Linked DNA regions of Candidatus Kuenenia stuttgartiensis. The protein of the gene in region 2 interacts with the protein of the main gene of each other region in a pairwise test. Links are inferred from orthologs where the notes say so. Each region holds a gene or a part of one and is shown on either strand. Other genes may lie near its edges.

Region 1 (5,273 bases), 2.6 Mb from region 2 along the record:
CAGAAACAACACTCTTGTTTATTATCAATGCATTGTTATCTATTACACGCGCAAGAATGCCATTCTGTTCCAGGAGGGAAGCAAATTCATTGATTGAAGTTTTGTTATGATTAATACGCAGAGATAATGTCGGGATGTGATTGTTCGCCTTGCATATTTCTATTGTCTTGTCTATCCCGTATCTGGTGAGCCAGCGCTTTATCAACCATTCCGGATGGCTATAGTTTTTTGCGATATATGATGTAAGGTTTTCCCCCGGGTCTGGAAAGATTGGCTCGCTGAACTCACACCAAACGTTTTCTTTCTTGTATAACAATTTTTGCTGATTGACATTTTTATGATTGACTGAATATTTATTCTTTATGGTTCTGTCTACTGCACGCAGTATCGCATTGGCAAACCGCGCAGCATCCGGGCGCCGTATTAGATTTTTAACGAGTTCTACGGAGGTATTTACCGCGGCTGAATGAGGTATTTTATCTAAAAAAATCATTTGATAGATTCCCAGACGCAATGCATATAGCAACCAGGGTTCTATTTTTTGGGGCGGAATCTTAGAAAAGAAAGAAAGTATGGTATCAAGGGATAATCGATGGCGGGTAATGCCGTTTACCAGTTCAAGGAGAAGGTGTTTGTCTCGCCTTGATACATTCGTTTGTTGGCATCGCTCCTCAACAAGTTCCTGTGCTAAAACATCTTTTTCATCAACCTTCCGCAGAATGCGAATACTTTCAAGGCGTACATCAATCTTATTTGAGGAATTTTTCAATTGCTTCTTTTACTTCATCCATATATACGTCCGTATCTTTGCAATATCCATGTGGTCTGAGATTCGGCACTGCAAAAATGGTTTTTGGGGCAGCGGCCATCAAACCGGTTCTTAATTCTTTTTCGCAGGCAATAGCAACAACTCCGTGTATCTCTGCTGATTTTACTTTTTGAAGGGCAATACGTCCTCCGGTGGCAAGAGATATGTGAACGCCATATTCTTCAGAAAATTCTATCAGATCTTTTATCTTGCACTTTCCGCAGCGTTTACATTCGTTCAAATCGTTCTTTACATTTTGTTTACACGCCGAGTGTTGAATACAATGCGGGAAGAGAATAAGTAAGTTTTTTGAAGAGCATTTTTTCTTCCTGAGTTTTACCATAAGATTATTGATAGAAACAAACTTCTTATCAATAAATTCCATAATTATCGGCCTCTTATAAAAATGTTAGTGTTTATGCAGTAAACATGTCCTGAGATGCAACTTTGTAACCACGAATAAAATCCTGCGCATCCATTGCGCGTTTCCCTTCAGGTTGCAACTGCGTAATACAAATAGAGCCATCCAATGTTGCAACGTGAATTCCACAGGTTGCCGTTTCGACAACTGTTCCCGGTATAATAGATTCCTGCGTGCTACATCCCTCATGAATACGTGTCTTTAAGAGAATAATCCTCTTTCTCGTTTCTGGCAGGTTGTTCTTATTGTAAAACGCATATGCCCCAGGAAGAGGTGTAACGCCGCGTATTCGATTATGAATTTCCTGTGTTTTTTCTACCCAGGAGATCAATCCGTCTTCTTTTTTCAGTTTTGGGGCAAAAGTCACCTTTTCTTCCTCTTGTTTCTTATAACGCGCCGTTTCTGTTGCAATACTATCCAATGTTTCCAATAACAACTCAGCACCCATAAATGATAATCTTTTTTCAAGTTCCCCTGCGTTTTCATCCGAGGATATTGAAGCGCTTTTTTGCGCAATAATATCACCTGCATCCATTTTAATGGTCATCACCATAGAGGTTACGCCACTCATAGTTTCACCTTTTATAATAGCCCAGTTTATAGGGGCGGCTCCACGGTATTTTGGCAACAAAGATGAGTGTATATTTATACATTTGAATCGTGGAATATCGATTATTCGGCTGGATAAAAGTTGCCCGAATGCTACAACAACGATAAAGTCAGGGGCATATCTTTTCAATTGTTTTATTACAGGTTCGTCATTTACATTGGCTGGTTGTAATATTTCCCATCCCAATTCCATAGCTTTGATTTTTACCGGCGAAGGGCAAAGTTTTTTGCTTCTTCCTTTTGGCCGGTCTGGTTGTGTTACCACGGCAACAACATTATACCTTGATTTTGCCAAAAAACTCAGGCTGGGAACTGCAAATTCCGGAGTTCCCATAAAAATAACGTTCATAATTTAACCAACTGTTCCTTTTCTCCCTTTTTCAGATTTTGCAAAAGAGTGTATTAAACCGGAACCCGGTCTTTTTTATATGACTGCTCTAATTCTTTTAATTGTTGAGATGCAGCAAGTCTGCTGGCAGGGCTCATTCTGTCTATGAAAAGACATCCATTCAGATGGTCAAGCTCGTGTTGCCATGCACGGGCAAGTAAATCTTCCAGAACAACCTCAATTTTCTGTCCATTAAGATTATACGCGCATACCTTAATTTTGTGGGTTCTTATAACCTTTCCCATAATGCCTGGAAAACTTAAACATCCTTCTTCATTACTTGTTTCACCAGCTTCTTCCATAATTGATGGGTTGATAAACACATTATCGTCTACATTATTTCCAACAACATCAATAACGAACAAGCGCACAGACCAGCCTACCTGTGGCGCCGCCAATCCAATACCATGCACACGACGCATCAATTCAACCATTTTTTCTGCCTTTTTATACACATCTGCATTGATTTCTGTCAGAGGTTTTGCCTTTTGGCGCAATACAGGGGCTGGATAAGTAACAATATTCACTTGATTATTTTTTTCTGAAAAATATAAAGGTTTAAAAAAGTCTGGGAGATAACAGCCCTTTTTAAAAAAATTACGGTAATATTTTAGTTTTTCAAAAATCCGTCCATGCGTTAAACCTCACCGCATTTATAGAATAGCCTAAAGCCATGGCTAACGTGTGAAAATGTATTATTTAAGAGCGGATTAAATTCGACTAGTCGACTTTTTAGAATATAATAAAAACAAACAATAATTGCAAGCGGCAAAAAAGCTTGATATCAGCATTCCCTGGTAAATTTTCACCTATTTCTTTGCTTGACATGTTATATAATCGTTGGCTATAATGGTTTCTTAAATATTGAGATTGACGGCACTATAATAGTATTGAATTAAGGAGGTGTTTTTGGAAAATATCTTAAATAAAGAGATAAAGGGGATTATTGATACTTATCCGGAAGTAGGCAAAATTCTTGAGGAATATGGCATAGGGTGTGCACCATGTTCTGTTGGAAGCTGCTTAATGAAGGATATAGTTGGAATTCACAATCTTGATCCTCTGCAAGAAGCGACGTTGATGTATAGGATAGAAAAGGCTATTTATCCGGACAGGGAGGTACCTGAGCCAAAGGTGGATTTGACAAAGATGGCTGCTCCTAGGAAAATTACCTATTCTCCTTCGGTGAAAAAACTTGTGGATGAACATGTTCTTATTAAACGACTTTTGGCTCTCATACCTTCCATTGTTGAATATATTGAAAGCAGCATGGAACTTGATAAAGACCTTGTGTTAAGTTGCGTTGATTTTATACGTAATTATGCAGACAAATATCATCATATGAAGGAAGAGGATATTTTATTTAAATACGTTGATGAAAATGCTGAAGTTATACAAATTATGTATAAAGATCACGATACAGGAAGAAACCATATCCGGCAAGTAGTAGAGGGGGTGAAAAGTGGTGACAAAGCTGCGATAAAAGAACACCTTTTTGGATACATGGATTTGCTTACACAACATATCAAAAAAGAAGATGAAATCCTTTATCCTTGGATTGATCGTCAATTATCTGACGCACAGGTAGGTGAAATGTTTCAAAGGTGTAATGATGCGGATGCTTCTGTTGGGGATGAATTGCCAAGAAAGTACGAGAATTTTATTATTGAATTGGAAGAGAAATTTTTAAGGGAGGTTGTAAAATGAGTGGTTGTCCAGGATCAAAAACGATAGATTTTAGTGAAAAGGAAGAACAGAGCGAGGGTGAATCAGGCAAGCGCCAGTCTCAGTTAAGGCAGTGGCCGATACAGTTGCACCTAGTTTCGCCACAAGCGCCTTATTTTCAGGAAAAAGATATTTTGTTGGTCGCTGACTGTGTTCCTTTTGCATTAGCTGATTTTCATAAGGATTATCTGAAAGGCAAAAGCATTGCTATTGCTTGCCCTAAACTGGATTCGGATCAAGAGGTCTATATAGAAAAAGTAAAGTCTTTAATTGATAACGCAAAGATTAATACTTTGACTGTAATGATCATGCAGGTACCGTGTTGTTTTGGGTTAGTTCAGGTAGCAAAAGAGGGTGCAGAAAGGGCAACTCGTAAAATACCGGTTAAGCAGGTTGTCGTAGGTATTGAAGGTGGCGTTTTATCCGAGGAATGGATTTAATATTTCAAAAATCCCTATTTTTACTAAAGAAAAAATCCCTGAGTTGAATTACTCAGGGATTTTTTTCTTTATATTTGAAAAATCAGACGTTGTACGTTGGTGCTTTCCCTGCGTTTTAAATCAACTATTAATTCTTTTCCTGTTCCCAAAAATTCATATACCAACTTTCCTCCGCCAGAATCTGAGTGACTATTAAACAAGGTCTTGCCAGAGACGGTTTTACCGTCAAGACTTGCCGCAAATATTTTTAACGGAAGGCAACATGCTGCTTGAAAAATCAAATGGCCATTCAATTCAATAAGATGGGTATAGTGTGGTATTTTTCTGCTGGTTGGTCGATTATTATTTGTGTTAATGGATATTGTATTTTGCGGAATATTATTGTGTTGAGGCTGAGTTTTGATCATATGCTTTTCTGAAGCTTGAATTGCATTTTTCAGGTATTGGTCATTGAGCAAATTTGCACAATGTAGAACCGACATTGCATCTACCTTGTCCAGTGCATAATCATGGGGTGTTTTATCGGTATTTTTTCTCTCTCGAGTGCTTGCAACCTTTTGAGCAAATAAATCTATTAATGGAAGTTCTTTGTAACTTAAATTCATAGGATATTTTTAAAATATCTCAAAGGGCACGAAGAGACCATACAAAAATAATATTTTTTACAGAGTTGACGATAGCGGTATATGACTTTGCAGATTAGTCCCAATTTTTGTCCTTTTTATGAGAAATGGTTGTCATGATTAATTGTTATTGTCCGGCTAAAAATATGCAGATTTTGTAACACTTTAGTTTTTTAGAAAATCCATTCATTTGTGTTTCATCGTATATTGAAAGTCAGGGCGAAAACAAATGTATTTTATAACTGATATCACTCACACT
Region 2 (6,276 bases):
TGTTCTCCTGTTAACCATTGACCGTAACAGGAAAACCATGGAAAAGTATGACATATTCAAGGGGTTCACAAAATGTGATTTTAGAAATGTTATAACTATTTATATCAACAAAAGTTTAAATCTAATTTAGAAATCTCTATTTATGAACCCTTACAGTATAATCACTGTTTTTTGTTTTTCTTTTTAATAAGATACGTGGAATACAGAGAAACGCCCAGCAATATGATTATACCCGATATGCCAAAGTATATCCTTTTGTCAAATCCTTTTTTCAGGTCCTGCAAAGTAAGGTCATGGCGAGGAGAATACTTTTCCATGTGAAAATCATCCCGTTTTGTAAACCCCAATGTGCTATCAGGAATTTCTTTGGTAAAACTAGGTTTTTTCACCATCGGTGGAACGACAAAAAATATAATGCCAATCAAAAAAGTAATACCAAAAACAATATACATTAATACATTATTTTTTTGCTTCATTATATATCACTCTCCTATTTTCTCTATAAATTATACTCATTTCCCAAAATACTATTGTACCGCCGACGAAAATTAATTCTATAAATAAACCGGAGGTTGTCAATATAATAAAGGGAATGGTTCCGCCCCTTCCTCTAAACCATAACAAGAATGAGATGTAACATCCATCAACTCTTAGGAGATGCTTTAGTTGGCCGGGTTTATTGCCCGAAAATCCCGGCGGGTTTGTAACGTGATCCGGCAAATGTATCGTGACTTCCGTCCATCTAAATAGGTATTGCCGTGTTCATTGTAAACATTGTATATTTTATTATCGGCAAAAGTCCTTTTTATTTTTTAATCAAATCGATTCATATGAGGAGGTTTTGTGAACAAATCGACCGTAATTATTGCCTTTATCATTTGTCTTCTGTGTTTTGGCTGCAAAACAATTTCTAAAACAAATATTATTGTCGATAGCAATGATGCTTCCCGCAGTATAAAAACCATTGCCGTTATGCATTTTAACGACCAATTACTGCCAAAAAAGGGAGTAACAGGCACATTGGTAAAAACGATCAGCACTGCAAATGCAGGTGAGATGCTTGCCTCTATAATGTCACGGGAACTTTCAGGGTTGGGCATATACGAGGTTCGCTCCCGTACAGACATTGCCAAAATTATCAACAAATCGAAGGCCAATGAAAAAGAACTTGTAGAGCGCAGAGATTATGATCGTTTGGGAAAACTGCTGGGCGTGGACTCGGTGGTCATCGGAAAAATTTTAGAATTTAAACTATCAAGCTCCTTAATCTATGAGCGGGGTACGGTTTCTTTTGTGGCCGAGTGCATTGATACAAAGAATGGTAACATTCTTTGGACTATTGATGTAAATGAAAGCGCCGCTTACGAAGATGAGATTGAATTGGCCGGCAAAGCTATGCGAACAGCCATTGAAAAACTAAAAAAAGAGCTAAGGTAGAATATCATAAAAACCTCAACTTATTCAGAAGTTACATTGAAAACAACTAGAGTATTTGTTTCCTTTTTGACTTTCGTTTGTGAAGCTATATAATACTGCAAAAATTGAGGGTTTTTTAAATGACAATAATTGCCGGTATTGATGAAGCGGGATACGGACCAGTGCTTGGCCCCTTGGTAATCAGTGTTGTGGCACTTGACGTACCTGACGACAAAGCTAATTGTTCATTATGGGATTTGTTAAAAGATGCTATTTCTGATGGACTTCATGGCAGAAAACAACGGCTGGCGGTATGTGACAGCAAAAAACTGTACAGCACACGAAACGGCGTTAAACCGTTGGAAGATGCGGTTCTGTCATTTTTGGGAGTAAAGGGTGTTAAAATTGCCTCTTTTTATCAGTTATTGAATTCCTTATCATGTTTCGACAGGGAAGTAATAGATGGTTATCCCTGGTACACTCAAAAAGATTATGCATTGCCTTTCGCCACAAGCGAGGCTGTTTTTGTAAATTATATTGATTTGCTGCAGCACAGCCTTGCAAAACACGGTATCAGATTTTCTCATGCGGCAAGCTGTGTTGTTGCCGTTCGCGAGTTCAATGAACAAGTGCGGTCATGCGGGAACAAATCTACTGTTTTATTCAATAATAGTATCAAACATGTGGCAAAGTTGCTGAAAGAAAGCAATGGCAATGTAGAATTGCTCATCGATAAACAGGGCGGACGAAATACGTATTCACATTTACTGCAAAAATATTTTCCGGGAAAAGAGATAAAGATTTTGGGAGAAAGCAGTGAAGTTTCTTCATATGTAATAAGCGGGAAAAAACGGAGTATAAAAATATCTTTTGCGGAAAAAGGGGAAACCGTAAGCCTTGCGGCTGCCCTTGCTTCGATATTCAGCAAATACATCAGGGAATTGTTTATGGTTTTAGAAAATCGGTATTGGCTTCAATTGCTGCCGGGCCTGAAGCCAACGGCAGGATATTATACGGACGCACAAAGGTATTTATCGCAAATAGAACAGGTGAGACGGGAAAAAGGTATTTGCGATGACATTCTTATAAGAATAAAATAGGGCGCGTGTTTTACATTTTATCAAACGGGAAATGGCCGTTTGCAGGAACCGGGAAAGGAGTTAGAAGCAAAAATGTCTGTTAACATTGCAATAGTCGGGGCTACAGGCGCAGTTGGCAAGGAATTTTTAAGCATTCTGGAAAGCAGGAAATTTCCGTTGAATGAACTGAGATTGTTGGCGTCAGGGCGCTCGGCGGGAAAAAAAATACTGTTTTGCGGAAAAGATTACATCGTGCAGGAATTAACAAAAAATTCATTTAAAGGCATTAAGATTGCCCTTTTCAGCGCCGGCGCGGATATCAGCAAGGAATATGCGCCTTATGCCATTGAAAGCGGCGCTGTCTGTGTGGATAATTCCAGCGCGTTTCGAATGGATGATGACGTCCCTCTGGTAGTGCCGGAAGTAAACCCATACGATATTCCGAAACATCATGGTATAATTGCGAATCCCAATTGTTCAACAATTCAAATGGTGGTTGCGTTAAAACCTATCCATGACGCCGTAAAAATCAAAAGAGTGGTGGTCTCTACCTATCAGGCGGTATCAGGCGCGGGCCTGAAGGCGATTGATGAGCTTAAAAAGGAGGCAATGAGTATTTTAGAAGGCAAAGAGGGTTTTCAGCGAAAATTATTTCCTCATCAAATAGCATTTAACGTGCTTCCTCAAATTCCCCAGAGCAAAGCATTTTTACCCAATGGCTATACTTCGGAAGAAATGAAGATGGTGAATGAGACCCAGAAGATCATGGGAGACCATTCGATTCGGGTAACTGCGACAACGGTGCGGGTGCCGGTTATTCGCGGCCATAGCGAGTCGGTAAATATAGAAACGGTGAAAAAAATAACGGCAGCGGAGGTGAAAAGACTCCTTTCCACGGCGCCTGGGGTTAAGGTAATCGACGACCCTGCCAATCAGCTCTATCCATTAGCCTCAGAAACGGCAGGAAGGGATGAAGTCTTTGTGGGGCGTATTCGCGAAGACATATCCATTGACAATGGCATCGATATGTGGATTGTAAGTGATAATATTCGCAAGGGCGCCGCCCTCAACGCAATTCAGATTGCAGAGAAGTTGTTGTAATGATTTTAATCTTTTGAGAAAACAGGCAAATGTCCGGAATCCCATAAGCGCCAGGTTGTTTTTGATATTTTTTACACGGAGGCCAATATCGGCAGTCGGCAATCTACAGTCAGCAATCGGCAAATTGTAGACTGTAGACTGTGGCGCTAATTAAATACTTCACTAACTGACCGTGGTTTACCGATGTAATTTCCCTGTGCGTAATTTACCCCTAATTTACGCAGCAATTGCAGTGTATCCCCGGAGTCTGCAAATTCCGCAACAGTTCTTTTTTTTAAACCATGCGCCAACTCAACTATTGCCTTTACCATGTGCTGATCTACCGGATTGTTTGGCAAGTCATTAATAAAGCTGCCGTCAATCTTTAAATAATCAACCGTTAAATGCCTGAGATAATTGAAAGAAGAAAATCCACTGCCAAAATCATCAAGAGAAAAGCGACAATCCATATGCTTAAGCGCTGCAAGAAAGTCCTGCGCTGCAATCATATTTTCCATCATAGCTGTTTCGGTCATCTCAAAAACAATACTTCCCGGCTTAGTGCCACTGGTATTAAACTGATGCTTTATGATCCCTAACAATTCGGTATCGGCAAATGCCTTGCCGGAAAGATTAATATCAAGGAATATACCTCTGTCAGAAAATTGCTGCTCCGCAGCAAGACGGATAGCGCTACAAACGACCCAGCGGTCGATATCACGGATAAGTCCAAAACGTTCTGCAATACTAAGAAATTCTGCGGGGAATATCAATTCATCTTTCTCGCCAAGCATGCGTAGTAATGCCTCATATCCGATAATATTTTTATTTGACAGATCAATCACGGGTTGTAAATGTAATACAAAACGGTCATTGTCCAATGCATTCCTGATCCTCTTTTCCCAGTTTATTTGGGCTTCAATATGTGTTTTTTGTTCCTGGGAAAACACGCAAAACCGGTTACGCCCGCTCTCTTTTGCACGATACATTGCTAAATCAGCATTAACAAGCAATGTTTCAGCATCACGTCCATGTTCGGGGAATATCACAATGCCAATGCTAAACGTCACTTTAGAATGCTCAAAGGTATGTTCTCTGGTCAATTCAAGAATTTCGTTTGCAATTAATCCGGCTTTCTCCCTGTCAGTATAAGGCAATAGTATGGCGAATTCATCTCCGCCAAATCTGGCAAAAATATCGGTATCACGTAAACGGGAACGAAGCATTTCTGCCAGGCGAATAAGAAGTTCGTCTCCAGCCTGGTGTCCGAGGGTATCGTTTACGTATTTAAAATTATCAAGATCGAGAAACAGGAGCGCCCCGGTTGCCCCATACCGTAAGGTCTGGGCAATCCAATACTGCAATTCCTCCTGAAAACGCCTGCGATTAAAGAGATTTGTCAGGGGATCCCGGGTTGCCATGTTCAAAAGTTGGGTCTCGAATTTCTTATGTTCTGTAATATCTTCTTTAATCGCAAGATAATTGGTCACATGACCCTTGTGATTTCTTATGGGGGAAATATGCACGTGTTCCCAGTACAATTCTCCCGTCTTCTTTTTATTCAACAGCTCGCCTTGCCATTCCTTACCCGAAATAATGGTATTCCATAAATTCCTGTATGTTTCATTTGATGTTTTCCCCGATTTTAACATCCGCGGGGTTCGCCCAATAATTTCATCCCCGGTATATCCTGTTAGTTCGGCAAGCTTTGGGTTAACGTATTCAATAATCCCCTCCTTGTCGGTAATAAGAATTGATGCCGGACTTTGTTCTACTACCTGTGACAATTTGCGAATCCTTTCGTCCGCTCTTTTCCGCTCAATCAAACGCCCGAGCTGTAGGGCAAGATTATCCACTACTTCAAAGAATATTGCCTGTGGTTTTTCTTCTTTTCGTGAGAAAAACTCAAATATATACAGTATCTTATCACCTTCTTTTATGGGAAACGCAAATGCTCCCCGTACTCCAATAGCAGCACTTTTTACAATGGCGTGTTGCGCTCTGATACAATTACTATCTTTGGTAACATCCGGAATCCATTCCATTTTCCTGCTGCTAAAGACCTTCCCCGGCAAATCTTCTCCTGGTTTTAAAATAGTATTCTCACCTATCTTTCTCAACAGACTGAACTCTTTGGTGTTTTCAAAATACCATAGCCTTGTAGATTCCAGCCTTATTGCACCATTTACCGTATATATTACCTTACAAATATGACCGACGGGCCATCCTAAATATCTGCACATTTTTTTAAGATATAATCTCATAGTACTGTCAACGGTCAACAAATCATGCGCAGTATCAAACACTTCGTTAATTAATTGCAGGATGGCCTGTTTTTTTCTTTTCTCATCGTCTTTTTTTCTCCGTTCACTAATATCGCGAAAAATAGCAATGATATGTATTTGTCTCCCTATTTGTAGTGTTGAAAATGAAGCCTCCAGAGGGAATTCACTCTTGTTTTTTTTAACGCCTGTAATCTCAATTGTTTCATTAATAATGCACCCCGCTTTAATATTGTTAAAAAAACGCATCTCTGGTTCTGTGTGTTCTGCGCCGCCGATAACGTTGAGGATATTTTTCCCTTTCATTTCTTCTTCCGAATATCCAAATATTTTTTCGGCAGCAGGATTCCAATGCGTAATATGCCCGTTCTCATTTAATACAACAATTCCATCATTTATCACGGACGCTAAATTTGCAA

Evidence for each region. Proteins that work in one complex are often made in the same cells at the same time.
Region 1: the proteins of KSMBR1_RS03220 (region 2) and def interact in binary tests that used the Escherichia coli proteins (3 or more experiments, as listed by UniProt). The link is inferred for Candidatus Kuenenia stuttgartiensis from one-to-one orthologs.

The regions. Positions count from the first base shown.
Region 1 is NZ_LT934425.1:3,318,396-3,323,668, reverse strand. Bases 998-3,759 are described here. They hold def (peptide deformylase), read right to left. Parts: upstream 2,754-3,759; coding sequence 2,241-2,753; downstream 998-2,240. Other genes in these bases: KSMBR1_RS15470 (hemerythrin domain-containing protein), read left to right, coding at 3,136-3,759; fmt (methionyl-tRNA formyltransferase), read right to left, coding at 1,225-2,187; KSMBR1_RS15485 (DUF116 domain-containing protein), read right to left, coding at 998-1,193. Also shown: 16S rRNA (cytosine(967)-C(5))-methyltransferase RsmB, read right to left, coding at 1-769; more of KSMBR1_RS15485, read right to left, coding at 750-997; more of KSMBR1_RS15470, read left to right, coding at 3,760-3,933; KSMBR1_RS15465 (4Fe-4S ferredoxin), read left to right, coding at 3,930-4,391; KSMBR1_RS15460 (hypothetical protein), read right to left, coding at 4,460-4,996. UniProt on the Escherichia coli protein: Removes the formyl group from the N-terminal Met of newly synthesized proteins. Requires at least a dipeptide for an efficient rate of reaction. N-terminal L-methionine is a prerequisite for activity but the enzyme has broad specificity at other positions.
Region 2 is NZ_LT934425.1:696,178-702,453, forward strand. The notes cover bases 1,682-4,592. They hold KSMBR1_RS03220 (aspartate-semialdehyde dehydrogenase), read left to right. Parts: upstream 1,682-2,588; coding sequence 2,589-3,596; downstream 3,597-4,592. Other genes in these bases: KSMBR1_RS20720 (ribonuclease H family protein), read left to right, coding at 1,682-2,516; KSMBR1_RS03225 (EAL domain-containing protein), read right to left, coding at 3,743-4,592. Also shown: KSMBR1_RS03195 (class I SAM-dependent rRNA methyltransferase), read left to right, coding at 1-14; KSMBR1_RS03200 (hypothetical protein), read right to left, coding at 162-476; KSMBR1_RS03210 (CsgG/HfaB family protein), read left to right, coding at 844-1,437; more of KSMBR1_RS20720, read left to right, coding at 1,557-1,681; more of KSMBR1_RS03225, read right to left, coding at 4,593-6,276.